Regions from separate parts of the Pseudomonas sp. LBUM1658 genome, predicted to be linked through region 1. Evidence: predicted binding sites of a transcription regulator. Region 1 holds the regulator's gene; the other holds the start of a gene.
What was found. The regulator FliA, encoded in region 1, starts transcription of late flagellar genes. The targets are predictions, from matches to a motif close to CTAAAGTTTNNNNNNNNNNNGCCGNTAA.
Positions count from the first base shown of each region.

Region 2: a site for FliA is predicted at 2,629-2,656, ahead of ACA064_RS05810 (flagellar protein MotY). Genes of this name have one in related genera too.

Region 1 covers NZ_CP166798.1:4,955,828-4,970,398, forward strand. Annotated here, with positions in the region: gene ACA064_RS22740 (hypothetical protein) at 135-518, opposite strand; gene ACA064_RS22745 (hypothetical protein) at 1,087-1,347, opposite strand; gene ACA064_RS22750 (DUF2802 domain-containing protein) at 1,661-2,065, opposite strand; gene ACA064_RS22755 (chemotaxis protein CheW) at 2,066-2,548, opposite strand; gene ACA064_RS22760 (CheW domain-containing protein) at 2,627-3,493, opposite strand; gene ACA064_RS22765 (ParA family protein) at 3,731-4,519, opposite strand; gene motD (flagellar motor protein MotD) at 4,570-5,457, opposite strand; gene ACA064_RS22775 (flagellar motor protein) at 5,472-6,212, opposite strand; gene ACA064_RS22780 (protein-glutamate methylesterase/protein-glutamine glutaminase) at 6,212-7,336, opposite strand; gene ACA064_RS22785 (chemotaxis protein CheA) at 7,386-9,587, opposite strand; gene ACA064_RS22790 (protein phosphatase CheZ) at 9,615-10,403, opposite strand; gene ACA064_RS22795 (chemotaxis response regulator CheY) at 10,426-10,797, opposite strand; gene fliA (RNA polymerase sigma factor FliA) at 10,968-11,708, opposite strand; gene fleN (flagellar synthesis regulator FleN) at 11,705-12,535, opposite strand; gene flhF (flagellar biosynthesis GTPase FlhF) at 12,654-13,970, opposite strand; gene flhA (flagellar biosynthesis protein FlhA) at 13,982-14,571, opposite strand, start outside.
Region 2 covers NZ_CP166798.1:1,275,015-1,279,336, reverse strand. Annotated here, with positions in the region: gene ACA064_RS05820 (hypothetical protein) at 1-195, shown strand, start outside; gene ACA064_RS05815 (argininosuccinate synthase) at 295-1,512, opposite strand; gene ACA064_RS05810 (flagellar protein MotY) at 1,641-2,549, opposite strand; gene pyrC (dihydroorotase) at 2,722-3,768, shown strand; gene rnt (ribonuclease T) at 3,765-4,322, shown strand, end outside.

The sequences.
Region 1 (14,571 bases):
GTCGTCTTCGCGGGTGCTGTGCCCCTGTAGGAGCAGCCGGGCGGCGTTCCGCTTGCTCGCGATGGTCGTCAACGATAACGCGTGTTGTCTGAATGAACGCGCCGCCCTCGAGTCCATCGCGAGCAAGCTCGCTCCTACACTTTCTGGGCTGACATCTTGTCGACCCTCAATAGACGCAACAGCATGAAAGACCGACCGACAATCAAGCCATTAATAAAACCCGAGGCAAGGGAGGAACAGACAATGGCCGAGACTTCATTGACTACTTCTGGATTAATTGCGGCGTGATAGCCGCTATAGTATCGCCATGCGAAAAAAAGCCAGTAGACAATCAATACCTTGGGCGATCCACCAATGACTAGATTGTCACCCTCTCGTCCGACATCACGACATGAGTAAAAATCGAAAGCTGCGAACCACCCCGTCACCAAACCCGTCCCATAAGACGCCAGAGGCATAAACAAGCCCTGAGATAGATTCAAGGAAAACAGCGATACCATTACGAAAATCAGCGACACTAACAGCAAGGACCTTTTGGTTTCATGATTTTCGAAACAGGCCAGAACTCCGTAGTAAGTTATTACGAAAAAAAACCGCATAAACCCAAAGCGGTGTACTACATAGCACATCCAGCATACAAGCCCCTTCACGACTTGGTTTTTTATTGGCCTTTTAGAGGCAGTCGCCGATATAGAGGCATCAGAATAATAGCGAAGCGGGATCAGAAATCAAGGTATCCAGCAGACAGATTACTTCCGAAAAACATGTAGGAATAGTCGCCACATAAATGCTTGCGCGACAGATATGAACGAATAACTTTCCAGGTGTCGTACCAGACCCTCGTCGAGATCATCGTCTTGGTCTGGAACCTGAAAGGCACGCTCCCGGAGGCCATCACCCGCAAGCGCTGATGATGGAGCGATATGTGACGGCGCAGGGAGAGGACTACTAGTCGAGAGGGATGTTGGCTTTTAGGCAATCTTCGCGGGCAAGCCCGCTCCCACAGGGTAACGCGGTGCATCAGTAACACAGCGGAATCTGTGGGAACGGCCAACACGACGACGCTAACTTCAATCAATATATTATTTAAGCGGACTGATTATTGTCTTCTCGTCGAATATCACCAGCTGTGACTTTGCCATTCCATATATAAAGAATAAAAGAAATACGTATCCCGACGAGAGGCAGGGACGCCCCCATAAAGTCCCTACCCAGCAAATCGTAAAGTTTACCATCAGGTGTAGACCTGACCGTACCTTTTGCTTTCGGAGTTACCACCGGCCAACCTGGATCTTCTAAATCAAATGACTCAATGACCCCTGTATGACGGACTGGCTCTTGTTCCATGTACGTTCTCCTTCGATCGCTAATCAATTATTCGAAACATATTGAAATCTCGCGCACTGACAGATAGTCAATACTCAAGCGGATTATGGAGAACCTTGACTATATGAACACTATCCAATGTGTAACATTTAAAATATCAATTACTGTCGAGCCATTAACTTGATGATCGACGAGGTAGACGTTACAAGTGACGGGATTCTATCTAAAAGAACGCAGTCGCAGGTTTCAGGGCTGCTTCGCAGCCCAGCGGGGGCAAGCCCCCTCGCCACAACAAGCTCCTTGGCTGCAATTGTTCATCGCCAGCAGCTCGTCTTCAGTTTTTGTGCACCTTGGTCATCAACTCGGCTTCGGCCTGGGTCAGGCCGCAGGACTGGGTCAGTTCGTCGACGCTGGCACCCATGCCCACCAAGCGCGCGGCCTGGGCGAATGAGAGGCTGGTCGGATCACGCTGTTCCAGCCGGGCCAGTTTGTCCGGCAATGGCTCGACCACCGCCCGCAGTTCATGCAGGGCATCGCCCATCCGCACATTACCGTTCTGGTAATCGTCGACGCGCTTGGCCAGGTCCTTGATGCGCTGATCGCGCAGTGCATCGGCCTGGGTTTGGGCCTGGACCTGGACCAGAGCGGCCTGCCGCTGGCGCTTGGCGTAGGCCAGGAACAGCCCCAGGGTCGTTACCCAGAGGATGCCCAGAACAATCACAGCCACCTCAAGAATCAATCAGATTTGCTCCAGGTCCGACCATTCTTCTTCGCTCATCATCTTGTCCAGCTCGACCAGGATCAGCAGTTCGCCGTTCTTGTTGCACACACCCTGGATGAACTTGGCCGATTCTTCGTTACCGACGTTGGGCGCGGTTTCGATTTCCGACTGACGCAGATAAACCACTTCCGCCACGCTGTCGACCATGATCCCGACCACTTGCTTGTCGGCTTCGATGATCACGATACGGGTGTTGTCGCTGATTTCAGCGTTCATCAGTCCGAAGCGCTGACGGGTGTCGATCACGGTGACCACGTTGCCGCGCAGGTTGATGATGCCCAGCACGTAGGCTGGTGCACCCGGGACTGGCGCGATTTCGGTGTAGCGCAGGACTTCCTGAACGCGCATCACGTTGATGCCGTAGGTTTCATTGTCCAGCTTGAAGGTCACCCATTGCAGGATCGGATCTTCGGAACTCTGTAGAGACGACGACTTATTCATACCCCTGACCCCTCAAAAAAACCGTTGGAAACGGTGTGTGTTCTGTCTGGCCGCACTCAAGGTGCAGCCTGTTGTTGGTTATGCAGGCTTGTTCGTCGGCTTGCTGCCGGGCAGATGCCTGGCCCCACCGCTGGCAATCAATTCGGCCAGTTCGGCGACATCCAGCAGCGCGCACATGTGCTCGATCACCGTGCCGGCCAGCCATGGACGCTGACCACGATGGCTGCGCCATTTGATTTCGTTCGGATTCAGGCGCAGGGAACGGCTGACCTGATGCACCGCCAGCCCCCATTCATAGCCCTGAACCGAGATCACGTATTGCAAGCCCTGACGGAAATCATCGCGGTAGCGATCCGGCATGACCCAGCGCGCGGTATCCAGTACTTTCAGGTTGCCGGCCTGGCTCGGCAGAATCCCGAGGAACCACTCCGGCTGACCGAACAGCGGCGTCAGTTCGTGGCCGGCGAGGGAATAGATTGAACCCAGGCAAACCAGCGGCACTGCCAGCGTCAGGCCCGCCACATCGAACAGCAGGCATTCGAACGGTTCGCCAGCCCAGGACGGGCGACCGTCGCTATCGACTGGCGGCGGCGTGTTGCTCGGTGGCAGATGAACTTCGGCCACTGGCGCGACCAGGGCTTGCACCTGCGGTGCGACAGTCAACACGGGCGGCAAAACCGCTGCAGGTGCTTCGACCAAGGCAACCGGGGCTCGTACCACTGGCGCTAGCACTGGCGCCGCGACCACCGCGGGTTGCTGCGCATCGCGGGCCTGCTCTTCGAGCACGGCGGCCTGAAACTCATCCAGCGTGTCTTGCGCCGCCACCCGCTCGGGCAACGCTTCAGGTGTCAGTTCAAGCTCTTCGGTCGCGTCCTGCAGCAGCGCGTCCAGATAAGACTGCAGCGCCAGTTGCGGCCGAGAAGTGATTTTTACCGGCCGGTTCATTGTTTTCTCCAGCAGATCATTCGGTGCGCCGGAAAAGATCGCAGGCTGCGCCAGCTCCTACGCCGATCCTCCACACCCCGGATGTCGGGGGTGTACACAAATCCCGTAGGAGCTGCCGAAGGCTGCGATCTGTTGATCTTGATGTGCGGCACTCCCGGTACCGCCAAAAGATCGCAGGCTACGCCAGCTCCTGCAAAAGCTGCGTCCGACCTCGGTCCCGTAGAAAGAAGCCTCATTTCAAGCCACCTGCGCAACGAGTTGTTGCGCCAGCAGGTGTTTGAGCAACGACCGATAAGCCAACACCCCACGGCTTTTGCCGTCGAACTGCGAAGGTGTCAGGCCGGCCCGGCTGGCATCGCGCAAACGGGTATCGACCGGAATGTAGCCTTGCCAGATGTCGTCGGGATACATGTCGCGCAGCACCCGTAAGGTGCCCAGGGAAGCCTGGGTCCGGCGGTCGAACAGGGTCGGTACGATGCTGAAAGGCAACACCTGCTTGCGCGAGCGATTGATCATCGCCAGGGTGTTGACCATGCGTTCCAGACCTTTGACCGCCAGGTGCTCGGTCTGTACCGGAATCACCAACTGCTGGCTGGCCGCCAAGGCATTGACCATCAGCAAGCCGAGCAACGGCGGGCTGTCGATCAGCGCGTAATCGAAATCCTGCCACAACTGCGCCAGGCTCCTGGCGATCACCAGGCCCAGGCCACTCTGGCCCGGCGACTGACGCTCGAGGGTGGCCAGCGCGGTGCTCGACGGCAACAGGGAAATGCGTTCGTCACTGGTCTTGAGCAGCAATTGACCGGGCAACCCGGCCGGCACACTGCCCTTGTGCAGAAACAGGTCGTAGCCGCTGTGTTCGAGGCTGTCAGGGTCATAGCCGAAGTAGCTGGTCATGGAGCCGTGGGGGTCGAGATCGACCACGACCACGCGCTTGCCCGCCTCGGCCAGCAAACCGGCTAGAGCGATGGAACTGGTGGTTTTACCAACACCACCCTTTTGATTGGCGACTGCCCAGACTCTCATTCGGATTGTTCCTCCCGGTCGAACAAGTTCAACCGAGAAATAGCGCTACGTTATAGAGCCGGCGACAGAGAATTGACGGCACTCTCAGGCCCCGGCGACTTTACAGACGTGGGTGCAGTTTGTGTGCCAGCACGCTTCAAGGCCGCATCCGGCTTGGCATTCGCCGCCCCGGTAGCGGTCAGGCTGCGACGCACATCGAGATTGCGCGAGACCACCAGCACCACCCGCCGATTGCGCGCACGGCCATCGGCGGTGGCATTGTTGGCCACCGGTTGAAACTCGCCGTATCCCACCGAAGCCAGGCGGCCGGGATTCACCCCCTGCATCGCCAGCATGCGCACGATGCTCGCCGAGCGCGCCGAAGACAGCTCCCAGTTGGTCGGGTATTGCGCGGTGCGGATCGGCTGATTGTCGGTAAAACCTTCGACGTGAATCGGGTTATCGAAGGGTTTGAGAATCACCGCGACCTTATCGATGATATTGAACGCGATATCGCTGGGCATCGCGTCGCCGCTGCCGAACAGCAGGCTGGAATTGAGTTCGATCTCTATCCACAGCTCATTGCCGCGGATGGTCATCTGCCTGGAGCTGAGCAGGTCGCCGAACGCCGCGCTGATGTCATCGGCGATCGACTTCAGCGGGTCATTGCTCGCCCCGGCGATGCCGGCATCGACTTGCTCGCTGTCCTTGACCAGGGGTTGCGCCGGGGTGACCGTCTTCGCTCGTTCGTCGCCAATCGGAATCGGCTTGAGGGCGCGATCCGAATCGGTGAACACGCCAATCAACGCCTCGGAAATCACCTTGTACTTGCCTTCGTTGACCGACGAAATCGAATACATGACGACAAAGAAAGCGAACAGCAAGGTGATGAAGTCGGCATAGGACACCAGCCAGCGTTCGTGGTTGACGTGTTCTTCAGTGTGGCGACGACGAGCCATAGTCCATTACCCCATCAGTCCATGAAACCCTGAAGCTTCAACTCAATGGAACGAGGATTCTCACCTTCGGCAATCGACAGGATTCCTTCAAGTAACATTTCGCGATACCGCGACTGGCGCATGGCTATCGACTTGAGTTTGCTGGCAATCGGCAACAGCACCAGGTTGGCACTGGCGACCCCGTAGATGGTTGCGACGAAGGCCACGGCAATCCCGCTGCCCAATTGCGAAGGGTCGGCCAGGTTGCCCATGACATGGATCAGGCCCATCACCGCACCGATGATGCCGATGGTCGGCGCATAACCGCCCATGCTTTCAAAGACTTTGGCAGCTTCGATGTCGCGGCTTTCCTGGGTGTAGAAGTCCACCTCGAGGATACTGCGAATCGCTTCCGGCTCGGCACCGTCCACCAGCAATTGCAGGCCTTTTCGCGAGTAATTGTCGGGTTCGGCATCGGCCACCCCTTCCAGCCCGAGCAAACCTTCCTTGCGCGCCGTCAGGCTCCAGCCGACCACCCGATCGACGCCGCCGGCCAGGTCGATCCTCGGTGGAAAAATGATCCATACCAGGATCTGCATCGAACGCTTGAAGGCGCTCATCGGTGCCTGCAACAACGCCGCGCCGACCGTCCCGCCGATCACGATCAAGGCCGCCGGACCGTTGGCCAGCGCCCCGAGATGACCGCCTTCCAGGTAGTTGCCGCCTATGATCGCGACAAACGCCAGGATGATCCCGATGAGGCTTAAAACATCCATCAGAGACACGCCTCGACCAGATGCTTGCCGATCTCGTCCAGGCTGTACACCGCGTCCGCCAGGTCAGCCTTGACGATCGCCATCGGCATCCCGTAGATCACGCAGCTGGCTTCGTCCTGGGCCCAGATCGCGCTGCCACCCTGCTTGAGCAGGCGTGCGCCTTCGCGGCCGTCGGCGCCCATACCGGTGAGTACCACCGCCAGAACTTTGTCACCGTAGGACTTGGCCGCCGAACCGAAGGTGATGTCCACGCACGGCTTGTAGTTCAGACGTTCGTCGCCCGGAAGGATTTTCACCGCGCCACGGCCGTCGATCATCATCTGTTTGCCACCCGGCGCCAGCAAGGCCAGGCCCGGACGCAGAATGTCGCCGTCCTCGGCTTCCTTGACGCTGATCCGGCACAGCTTGTCCAAACGCTCGGCGAAGGCCTTGGTGAAGGCCGCCGGCATGTGCTGGACCAGCACGATCGGCGCTGGAAAGTTTGCCGGCAATTGAGTCAGCACCCGCTGCAACGCGACCGGGCCACCGGTAGACGTACCAATCGCCACCAGCCTGTAGGCTTTGCGTTTCGGTGCCGGTGAGCTTGGGCTGGCCACTGGCGTGCGAGCCGGAATCGGCGCGGGAGCCGGACGTGTCGGCACACTGCTGCCCAGACTGCTGACCGCGGGTGACGGTGCCGCGAACGGTTGCGCCGCCGGAGCGCTGCTGTAGGCACTGAAACGCCGGTTGCTGTGGGAGATGCTGTGAACCTTCTCGCACAGCAGTTGCTTGACCTTCTCGGGGTTGCGCGAGATGTCTTCGAAATTCTTCGGCAGGAAGTCCACCGCACCGGCATCCAGCGCATCGAGGGTGACCCGGGCGCCTTCATGGGTCAGCGAGGAGAACATCAATACCGGGGTCGGGCAGCGCTGCATGATGTGCCGCACTGCCGTGATGCCATCCATCAGCGGCATCTCATAGTCCATGGTGATCACGTCCGGCTTGAGGGCCAGGGCCTGATCGATCGCCTCTCTACCATTGGTCGCCGTACCGACGACCTGGATATTCGGATCCGCTGAAAGAATTTCCGAGACGCGGCGGCGGAAAAAACCCGAATCATCCACCACCAGGACCTTGACTACCATAAACACTCCGTTAGGCAGGGCGGGGCAAGACTGCCCTGCTCCACCAGAATCAAATACGCCGCGCGGCGTAACGCTTGAGCATGCTCGGGACATCGAGAATCAAGGCGATGCGGCCGTCACCGGTAATGGTGGCGCCGGACATGCCCGGGGTTCCCTGGAGCATTTTGCCCAATGGCTTGATGACCACTTCTTCCTGGCCAACCAGTTGATCGACGACAAAGCCGATCCGCTGGGTGCCCACCGAAAGGATCACCACATGGCCTTCACGCTGCTCTTCATGAGCGGCGGAAGCGACCAGCCAGCGCTTGAGGTAAAACAGTGGCAGCGCCTTGTCGCGCACGATCACCACTTCCTGACCGTCGACCACGTTGGTGCGCGACAGGTCGAGGTGGAAGATCTCGTTGACGTTGACCAGCGGGAAGGCGAAGGCCTGGTTGCCGAGCATGACCATCAGCGTCGGCATGATCGCCAGGGTCAACGGCACCTTGATGACGATCTTCGAGCCCTGGCCCTTGGTCGAGTAGATGTTGATCGAACCGTTGAGCTGGGAAATCTTGGTTTTCACCACGTCCATGCCCACGCCACGACCGGACACGTCGGAAATCTCGGTCTTGGTCGAGAAGCCTGGCGCAAAGATCAGGTTGTAGCATTCGGTGTCGCTCAGACGATCCGCGGCATCCTTGTCCATCACCCCACGTTTCACCGCGATGGCGCGCAGGACGTGAGGGTCCATGCCCTTGCCGTCATCGGAGATCGACAGCAGGATGTGGTCGCCTTCCTGCTCCGCCGCCAGAATCACTTTGCCGCCGCGGGACTTGCCCGCAGCTTCGCGCTCTTCCGGCGATTCGCAACCATGGTCGACCGCGTTGCGCACCAAGTGGACCAGCGGGTCGGCCAGGGCTTCGACCAGGTTCTTGTCGAGGTCGGTTTCTTCGCCGACCAGTTCCAGGTTGATCTCTTTCTTCAGCTGCCGTGCCAGGTCGCGGACCAGTCGCGGGAAGCGCCCGAAGACTTTCTTGATCGGCTGCATGCGGGTCTTCATCACCGCGGTCTGCAGATCGGCCGTCACCACGTCGAGGTTCGACACGGCTTTGGACATGGCTTCGTCGCCACTGTTGAGACCCAGGCGCACCAGGCGGTTACGCACCAGCACCAGTTCACCGACCATGTTCATGATCTCGTCCAGCCGCGCGGTATCGACCCGCACAGTGGTCTCGGCTTCGCTGGCCGGCTTTTCCGCTGGCGGCGAAGTCGGGGCACGGGCAGGTGCAGCCGCTGCGGCAGGCTTCGGTGCTTGAACCTTGGGTTCAGCTGCCTTGGCGACAGGCTTGACCACTGCTTTGACCACCGGTGCGGCCACTGCAGCGCTGGCGCCCATTTCAGTGAACTTGCCTTTGCCGTGCAATTCATCGAGCAGCGATTCGAACTCGTGATCGGAAATCAGATCACTGCCCGCCGCTACCGCGCTGGGCGCGGCCGGAGCCGGTACCGCAGCGATAGCCGATTCCAGGGCTTCGACCGCGAAGGTGCCCTTGCCGTGCAACTGGTCGAGCAGTGCTTCGAATTCGTCGTCGGTAATTTCGTTGCTGGCCGCTACGGCCACAGGGGCTGCAGGCTCGACCGGTGTGGCGAGTGCGTCGACCGCGAACTGGCCTTTGCCGTGCAACTGATCGAGCAACGACTCGAACTCGGCATCGCTGATTTCATCGCTGCCCGCCGCTACCGGTGCTGCTGCAGGTGCTTCGGCTTGGGCCTTCACCGCATTGAGCGAGTCGAGCAACAATTCGAATTCATTGTCAGTGACGTCCCCCGAATCGCTCTCGGCGACCGGTTCGGCACTCACTTCTACCGCCACTGCAGCGGCGGGCTCAGCCAGGCGCGCCAGGGCCGCCAACAACTCTGGCGTTGCGGCGGTGACCGTGGTGCGCTCGCGGACTTCGGTGAACATACCGTTCACCGCATCCAGCGCTTCCAGAACCACGTCCATCAATTCCGAGTCGACCCGTCGTTCACCCTTGCGCAGGATGTCGAAGACGTTCTCGGCGATGTGACAGCACTCCACCAGCTCATGCAGCTGGAGGAAGCCGGCGCCCCCTTTTACAGTGTGAAAACCGCGAAAGATTGCATTGAGCAAATCCGCATCATCGGGTCGGCTTTCCAGCTCGACCAGTTGTTCGGACAGTTGCTCAAGAATCTCGCCGGCCTCAACCAGAAAATCCTGAAGGATCTCTTCATCGGCGCCGAAGCTCATGTGTATGGGTGCTCCTGATAGGTCGGCCTAAAATCCAAGGCTGGAAAGCAAATCGTCTACATCGTCCTGACCGGACACAACGTCTTCACGTTTATCGGCATGAATCTGCGGACCTTCACCCTGAGACAGATGTTTTTCTGGATCTTTTTCCGCGAGGATCGCTTCACGGTCATGTTCAATGCCGGCAAAACGGTCGACCTGACTGGCCATCAGCACCAATTTGAGCAGATTGCTTTCAACTTCCGTGACCAACTGAGTCACGCGCTTGATCACCTGACCGGTAAGGTCCTGGTAATCCTGCGCCAGCAGGATGTCGTTGAGATTGGCCGAGACGATACGATTCTGTTGCTCGCTGCGCGTCAGAAAACCGTCGACCCGCCGGGCCAGCTCACGGAACTCTTCGGCACCGATTTCGCGGCGCATGAAACGTCCCCAGTCGGCACTCAACGCCTGGGCGTCATTGGTCAGGCCGTTGACCAGCGGCGTGCTGTCCTCGACCAGATCCATGGTGCGATTGGCCGCAGCTTCGGTCAGCCTGACCACATAGGACAGGCGCTCAGTGGCATCCGTGATCTGTGAAACTTCCTTGGCTTGCGGCATGTTCGGGTCAATCTGAAAATTGACGATCGCACTATGCAGTTCGCGAGTGAGCTTGCCGACTTCCTGGTACAGGCCGCGATCACGGGTCTGGTTGAGCTCATGGATCAATTGCACAGCATCGCCGAATTGGCCTTTTTCAAGGCTGTCGACCAGCTCGCGGGCATGTTTTTTCAGGGTTAATTCAAAATCGCCCTGTGAAGTTTCGTAATGCTCCATAGCTCCCCCATGGCGAATTCCATCAACCGATGCGTTCGAAGATCTTTTCAATCTTGTCTTTCAACGCCTGGGCCGTGAAGGGTTTGACCACGTAGCCATTCACTCCGGCCTGAGCGGCCTCGATAATTTGCTCGCGCTTGGCTTCGGCCGTGACCATCAGCACCGGCAGGTGCTTGAGCTTTTCATCGGCACGCACGTGACGCAGCAGGTCGATACCGGTCATGCCGGGCATGTTCCAGTCGGTTACCAGAAAGTCGATGCTCCCACTGTTGAGGACCGGAATCGCGGTAGTACCGTCATCCGCCTCGACCGTGTTGGTGAACCCAAGGTCACGCAACAGGTTTTTAATGATCCGCCGCATTGTTGAGAAGTCATCAACGATGAGGATTTTCATGTTCTTGTCCAATTCGACCTCCAAGCAGTCTTAAAACGCGCCCAGCACCTGTACGCGCCATCGCTATCAATTCGGCGTAACACTCAACGGTTGTATGAAGCACAACGGGCCGTGACCGGTTCAGCAACAACGCCGTACCAGCCTCGTTCGCAGTGTCCCCACACTGCCTGTCAGCGCGCTCGCCACTCCCCCAAACGCCCCCGCAAGCGGGCCGCGCACTGGCTGTGTAACTGGCTGACCCGCGATTCGCTGACCCCCAGGACCTCACCGATTTCCTTGAGGTTCAGCTCTTCGTCGTAGTACAGCGCCAAGACCAGTCGCTCACGCTCCGGCAAATTGGCAATCGCGTCCGCCAACGCAGCCTGGAAACGCTCATCTTCCAGATCACGCGACGGCTCGAGATGAGCACTCGCGCCATCCTCATGCAGCCCTTCATGTTCGCCGTCCTGCAACAGATCGTCGAAACTGAACAGTCGGCTGCCCAAGGTATCGTTCAAAATCCCGTAATAATCGTCGAGACTCAATTGGAGTTCGGCCGCAACCTCATGATCTTTAGCGTCGCGACCGGTTTTAGCTTCAATTGAGCGAATGGCGTCACTGACCATCCGGGTATTGCGGTGTACCGAACGCGGCGCCCAGTCACCTTTACGCACCTCATCGAGCATCGCCCCACGAATACGGATACCGGCATAGGTCTCGAAACTCGCACCCTTGCTGGCGTCGTATTTGGTCGAGACCTCGAGCAGGCCGATCATCCCGGCCTGGATCAGATCCTCGACTTGCACACTGGCCGGCAGACGCGCCAGCAAGTGGTAGGCAATCCGCTTGACCAGCGGCGCATGACGCTCGATCAGCTCGTGCTGACTGTCACGTGCCGAGGCTTTGTAAAGGTTGTAGCCGCTGGATGTCATATGACGGGACCCGCTGTTTGATGCACCAGGCGCTCGACGAAAAACTCCAGGTGCCCGCGCGGATTGGCTGGCAACGGCCAGGTATCGACTTTCTGCGCGATGGCCTTGAATGCCAGCGAGCATTTGGAACGCGGGAACGCTTCGTAGACTGCACGCTGCTTTTGCACCGCCTTGCGCACGCATTCGTCGTAGGGCACCGCACCGACGTATTGTAAGGCGACGTCGAGGAAGCGATCAGTGACCTTGGTCAACTTGGCGAACAGGTTGCGCCCTTCCTGCGGGCTCTGCGCCATGTTGGCGAGAACCCGGAAACGGTTCATGCCGTAATCGCGATTGAGCAGTTTGATCAGCGCGTAGGCGTCGGTGATTGAAGTCGGTTCGTCGCAGACCACCAGCAATACTTCCTGGGCTGCCCGGACGAAACTGACCACCGACTCGCCAATCCCGGCGGCGGTGTCGATCACCAGCACGTCGAGGTTGTCGCCGATATCGCTGAAGGCCTGGATCAGCCCGGCATGCTGCGCCGGACTCAGGTGCACCATGCTCTGCGTGCCGGACGCCGCAGGAACGATGCGGATTCCGCCCGGCCCCTGCAGCAGCACATCGCGCAGTTCACAGCGCCCCTCGACCACATCGGCCAGAGTGCGTTTGGGTGTCAGTCCCAACAGAACGTCGACGTTCGCCAGCCCCAGATCGGCATCCAGCAGCATGACGCGCCGGCCGAGCTCTGCTAGAGCCAGGGACAAGTTCACTGACACGTTAGTTTTCCCGACGCCACCTTTGCCGCCGGTCACCGCGATCACCTGTACGGGATGCATGCTGCCCATGTTCGTTCTTTACCTTGTCTTACTTAGACGGAGGCCACATAACTGGCTGCGCGTTCCCATTGGAACAATGCATGGCAGACCATCGATGTAGGTACACTGCAATCTATTCATGATTACCTCAGCCGACCCGCTTGGTCGGACTGTGGTAGAGGTCAGCGAACATATCAGCCATGGCTTCTTCGCTGGGTTCTTCCTGCATCTGCACACTCACTGCGCGACTGACCAATTGATGGCGACGCGGCAAATGCAGATCATCCGGTATCCGCGGCCCATCGGTCAGATAGGCAACGGGTAACTGGTGACTGATCGCCAGGCTCAACACTTCGCCCAGACTCGCTGTTTCATCCAGTTTAGTCAGGATGCAGCCAGCCAGCCCGCAGCGTTTGTAACTGTGGTAAGCAGCGGTTAGAACCTGTTTCTGGCTAGTGGTTGCCAGGACCAGATAATTTTTTGACTTGATCCCGCGCCCGGCCAGGCTTTCCAGCTGCATGCGCAACGCCGGGTCGCTGGCTTGAAGGCCGGCGGTATCGATCAACACCACACGCTTGCGCAGCAGCGGATCGAGGGCCTGGGCCAGGGACTGGCCCGGGTCGAGGTGGGTCACCGGCACATTGAGGATGCGGCCCAGGGTCTTGAGTTGTTCCTGGGCACCAATCCGGTAGCTGTCCATGCTCACCAGCGCGATGTTCTGCGCGCCGTACTTGAGCACATAACGCGCCGCCAGCTTGGCCAGGGTGGTGGTCTTGCCCATGCCGGCGGGGCCGACCATGGCAATCACCCCGCCCTCTTCCAGCGGCTCGATTTCGGGTGTGGCAATCATCCGCGCCAGGTGCGCCAACAGCATGCGCCAGGCCTGACGAGGTTCTTCAATTTCAGTAATCAGTGCCAGCAAATCCCGCGACAGCGGACCGGACAAACCGATGCGTTGCAGACGGCGCCAAAGGTTGGCTTGCTGGGGCCGACTGCCTTGCAACTGGTTCCAGGCCAGCGAGCCCAACTGCACTTCCAGCAGTTCACGCAGGCCATTGAGTTCGAAGCGCATCGAGTCGAACGCCCGCTGATCCACTGAAGGCGCAGCCGATGGCGGCGCAGGGCGCGGTGGTTCGACGAAGGTCGGCTCGATCAGGGGTTCAGCGGCGGTCAGCGGCAAACCGGCGTACAACTGACGATTGTTCGTTGAATCGCCATCCCCGCGCAGGCTCAGTTCCGCCTGGGCGGTGACGATCCGCGACTGGGTTTTGCGCAGTTCGTCTTCGAGTTCGATATTTGGCACGCGCGGAGCCAGCGCGGACAGTTTGTAATCCAGGGCAGCCGTCAGCTCGACCCCGCCGGCGATCCGGCGGTTACCGATAATCGTGGCATCGGCGCCCAGCTCATCGCGAACCAGTTTCATGGCCTGACGCATATCGGCGGCGAAAAAACGCTTAACTTGCATAACCCACTACCTCAGCCGTTGGGCCCTACTGTCGCAACGATGGTCACTTGCTTGTTGTCAGGAATTTCCTGATACGCCAACACATGCAAACCCGGGACTGCCAGACGTCCGAACCGCGAAAGCATCGCGCGGACCGGACCGGCTACCAGCAATATCACCGGTTGACCTTGCATTTCCTGACGCTGCGCCGCATCGATCAACGAGCGTTGCAACTTCTCGGCCATGCTTGGCTCCAGCAGAACGCCCTCTTCCTGGCCTTGTCCTGCCTTCTGCAAACTATTGAGCAATATCTGTTCCAACCTTGGCTCAAGGGTGATCACAGGCAGCTCGGACTCAAGCCCTACAATGCTTTGGACGATGGCACGGGACAATCCGACGCGCACCGCGGCAACCAACGCGGCAGTATCTTGACTCTTGTTGGCGTTGTTCGCGATGGCCTCGGCGATGCTGCGGATATCGCGCACCGGCACCTGCTCGGCCAACAGCGCCTGCAGCACCTTGAGCAGTTGCGACAGCGACAGAATGCCCGGCACCAACTCTTCCGCAAGCTTAGGCGAACCTTTGGCCAGCAACTGCATGAGTTGCTGGACTTCTTCGTGGC
Region 2 (4,322 bases), 3.1 Mb from region 1:
GAATTCTTGCTCAGCGAAATGGCCCAGGCACTCAGTAACCCGCCAGACGCTCCCGACCTTATTGTTTTTCTTGCCAACCAGAAATCGACCAGGCTGATAAACCAGAGCGAACTCGACAAACTGAGTCCTGGCAAATTAAAACGATCTTATATGGTCTACAACTTGAGCACTCTAACCCTGACCAGAGCCTCATAAAACTGCTTTGCACCAACACCGATCAGGCCTGACACCGAACATGCAAAAAAAATGGCCCTGCTTTTATGCAGGGCCATTTCTTGAATCGCACTCAAACAATCAGAACAATTTCCGACCTTTGTTTGCGGCAATACGCATGCGCAACGCGTTGAGTTTGATGAAGCCAGCCGCATCCGCTTGATTATAAGCGCCGCCATCTTCTTCAAAAGTCGCAATGTTTGCGTCGAACAATGACTCATCGGACTTGCGGCCGGTGACAATGATATTGCCTTTGTACAATTTCAGACGAACCACGCCATTTACGTGGGCCTGAGAAGCATCGATCATCTGTTGCAGCATCAGACGCTCAGGGCTCCACCAGTAGCCGGTATAGATCAGGCTGGCGTATTTAGGCATCAACTCGTCTTTGAGGTGAGCCACTTCGCGGTCCAGAGTGATCGACTCGATCGCACGGTGACCACGCAGCATGATGGTGCCGCCTGGGGTCTCGTAGCAGCCGCGAGACTTCATGCCGACGTAACGGTTCTCGACGATATCCAGTCGACCGATGCCGTTTTCACCGCCAATGCGGTTCAGCGTCGCCAGGACTGTGGCCGGAGTCATTTCAACGCCGTCCAGAGCAACGATATCGCCATTGCGATAGGTCAGCTCAAGATAGGTTGCGACGTCCGGTGCGTCCTCCGGCGACTTGGTCCAACGCCACATGTCTTCTTCGTGCTCGGTCCAGGTGTCTTCCAGCACGCCGCCTTCATAGGAGATGTGCAGCAGGTTGGCATCCATCGAGTACGGGGATTTCTTCTTGCCGTGGCGCTCGATCGGGATGTTGTGCTTTTCAGCGTAATCCATCAGCTTTTCACGGGACAGCAGATCCCATTCACGCCACGGAGCAATCACCTTGACCCCAGGCTTCAACGCATAAGCGCCCAGTTCAAAACGAACCTGGTCGTTGCCTTTACCGGTTGCGCCATGGGAAATGGCATCGGCACCGGTTTCGTTGGCGATTTCGATCAAACGCTTGGCGATCAACGGACGAGCGATGGAGGTACCCAGCAGGTACTCACCTTCGTAAACGGTGTTGGCGCGGAACATCGGGAACACGAAATCGCGGACGAATTCTTCGCGCAAATCGTCGATGTAGATCTCTTTGACGCCCATGGCTTGTGCCTTGGCGCGTGCAGGTTCGACTTCTTCGCCCTGACCCAGGTCAGCAGTGAAGGTCACCACTTCACAGTTATAAGTATCCTGCAGCCACTTGAGGATCACCGAAGTGTCCAGGCCGCCGGAATATGCCAGAACGACCTTGTTTACGTCCGCCATGCCATCACTCCACGGGGTTTTCGGAAAGCCGTCAAGTCTACCGTTCTAACAGGATAATTTACAGAGGCGCGACAGCTTATGACGACGAAGCGACAGATTATGTCGAGTGCGCGACCACTACAGCCGTTTCAGGAAGTCGCGGCGGTATTACTCGCGGAACTGACCTGAGGTGCCGGCTTTTCGCTGGGCGTCACACGCTCAAGATGAACATTGACCCGGCGGTTCTTCGCCCGATTGGCGGAGTTGGTATTGGGTGCCAAAGGGTAGCGTTCGCCATGGAAACGCAAGGTGATTTGCGCCTCGGGGACGCCATTGGCCTTGAAGAAGTCCATGACCGCCAGGGCTCTGCGTCGCGATAGATCGCGATTGGTCAGGCGGTTGCCGCCGTTGTCCGAGTGCCCGTCGAGCTCAATGTGATTGACCGTCGGATCAGCCTTGAGGAATTCCAGCACGTTCTGCAACCTGGCCTTGGCCTGCGCATCCAGCTCGATCCCGCCGCCAGGAAACCCGACCTGGGCCTGCTTCACTTGCTCGAAGTTCATCGGTAACAGCTTGGCGGTGCAGGCTTGATAGTCACCATAGGCCTTACTGAATTTGACTGGCAACAAACGGACCTCAGAAACGCCGCCATCACGGGAATAATGACGTACCAAGGGGCTACGACCGTCCAGCAAACCACTGAACAGTCGGCCGGCCTGAGTCTGGGAACTGTTGAAGAGCACATCACCGCTGCCGACTTGCACTGCCCCCAGGTTAATATCACCACGCCCCGGCTGCCAGGGCGCAGCCGCCGCCAACAGGGTGGCCGAGCCGCCGCCGAGCGAGTTGTTAAAAGCCTTCAATCGAAAAATCGCCTGCTCACCAGCGCGCCGCACGAACTCCCCCGAGCCGAAGTCGGTGATAGGCTGGGTCAGGCGGCACTCGAACTTGTCGCCTTCGACTGTCCACACGATGCTCTCCAGACGTGTCTGGTAAGTCAGAGCCATCGCGGGCAGGCTGGCAAACACACTGAGCAAGGCTAAATAACGCTGGCGCACGGGGGGCTCCACTGGCTTCTACACAAAAGACCGACACACAGGTTTACGGCCTATCACTTGTTTACTGCACACCTACGGGATATCGGAAGCTTGCTGCAAAACTTGATAGCGAGTGCCTGAGAGAGTCTTTTCCGGTAGCATTCCCCTCAGTTTGACCCGCCTGGAATTCCCAATGTCCGACCGCCTGACCCTGCTGCGTCCCGACGACTGGCATATACATCTTCGCGATGGTGCTGTGCTGCCCAATACTGTCGCCGATGTTGCGCGCACCTTTGGCCGCGCCATCATCATGCCCAACCTGGTACCACCGGTGCGTAATGCCGCTGAAGCCGACGCCTACCGTCAGCGCATCCTCGCTGTACGTCCGGCCGGCAGCCATTTCGAACCACTGATGGTGCTCTACCTGACCGATCGCACTACCGCTGCAGAGATCCGCGAGGCCAAGGCCAGTGGTTTCGTGCATGCCGCCAAGCTCTATCCGGCCGGCGCGACCACCAACTCGGACTCCGGTGTCACCAGCATCGACAAGATCTTTCCGGCACTGGCAGCCATGGCCGAAGTCGGCTTGCCCTTGCTGATCCACGGGGAAGTCACCCGTGGCGATGTCGATGTCTTCGACCGTGAAAAGCTGTTTATCGACGAACACCTGCGCCGGGTCGTGGAACACTTCCCGACACTCAAGGTAGTGTTCGAACACATCACCACTCGTGAAGCCGTGCAGTTCGTCAATGAGGCCCCGGCCAACGTTGGCGCGACCATCACCGCTCATCACCTGTTGTACAACCGCAATCACATGCTGGTTGGGGGGATTCGTCCGCACTTCTATTGCTTGCCGATCCTCAAACGCAATATTCACCAGGAAGCGCTGCTCGACGCCGCCACCAGCGGCAGCGAGAAGTTTTTCCTTGGCACCGATTCGGCCCCGCACGCCCAACACGCCAAAGAAGCGGCTTGTGGTTGTGCCGGTTGCTACACCGCTTATGCAGCGATCGAGATGTACGCCGAAGCCTTCGAACAGCGCAATGCGCTGGATAAGCTCGAAGGCTTCGCCAGTTTGCACGGCCCGCGTTTCTACGGTCTGCCGGTAAACACCGATCGCATTACCCTGGTTCGAGAAGAATGGACCGCCCCTACCAGCCTGCCCTTCGGCGAGCTGTCTGTAATCCCGCTGCGCGCCGGTGAAAAACTGCGCTGGCGTTTGCTGGAGAAACACTCGTGAGTGAAGACCATTTCGACGACGAACAAGACGGCCAAAACGGTGGTGGCGGTTCGCGCCATCCGATGGCAGCCAGGTTTCGTGGTTACCTGCCGGTAGTCGTCGATGTTGAAACCGGTGGTTTCAACTGTGCCACCGATGCCTTGCTGGAAATTGCCGCCGTCACCATCGGCATGGACGAAAAAGGCTTTGTGTACCCTGAACACACCTATTTCTTCCGGGTCGAGCCTTTCGAAGGCGCGAACATCGAAGCCGCGGCCCTGGAGTTCACCGGGATCAAGCTCGATCATCCACTGCGCATGGCGGTCAGCGAAGAGACAGCCCTGACCGATATCTTCCGTGGCGTACGCAAGGCCCTGAAGGCCAATGGCTGCAAACGCGCGATTCTGGTGGGGCATAACAGCAGCTTCGACCTGGGCTTCCTCAATGCCGCTGTCGCGCGCCTGGACATGAAACGCAACCCGTTTCACCCGTTCTCGAGCTTCGACACTGCCACCCTGGCTGGCCTGGCTTACGGTCAAACCGTGCTGGCCAAGGCTTGCCAGACTGCCGATATC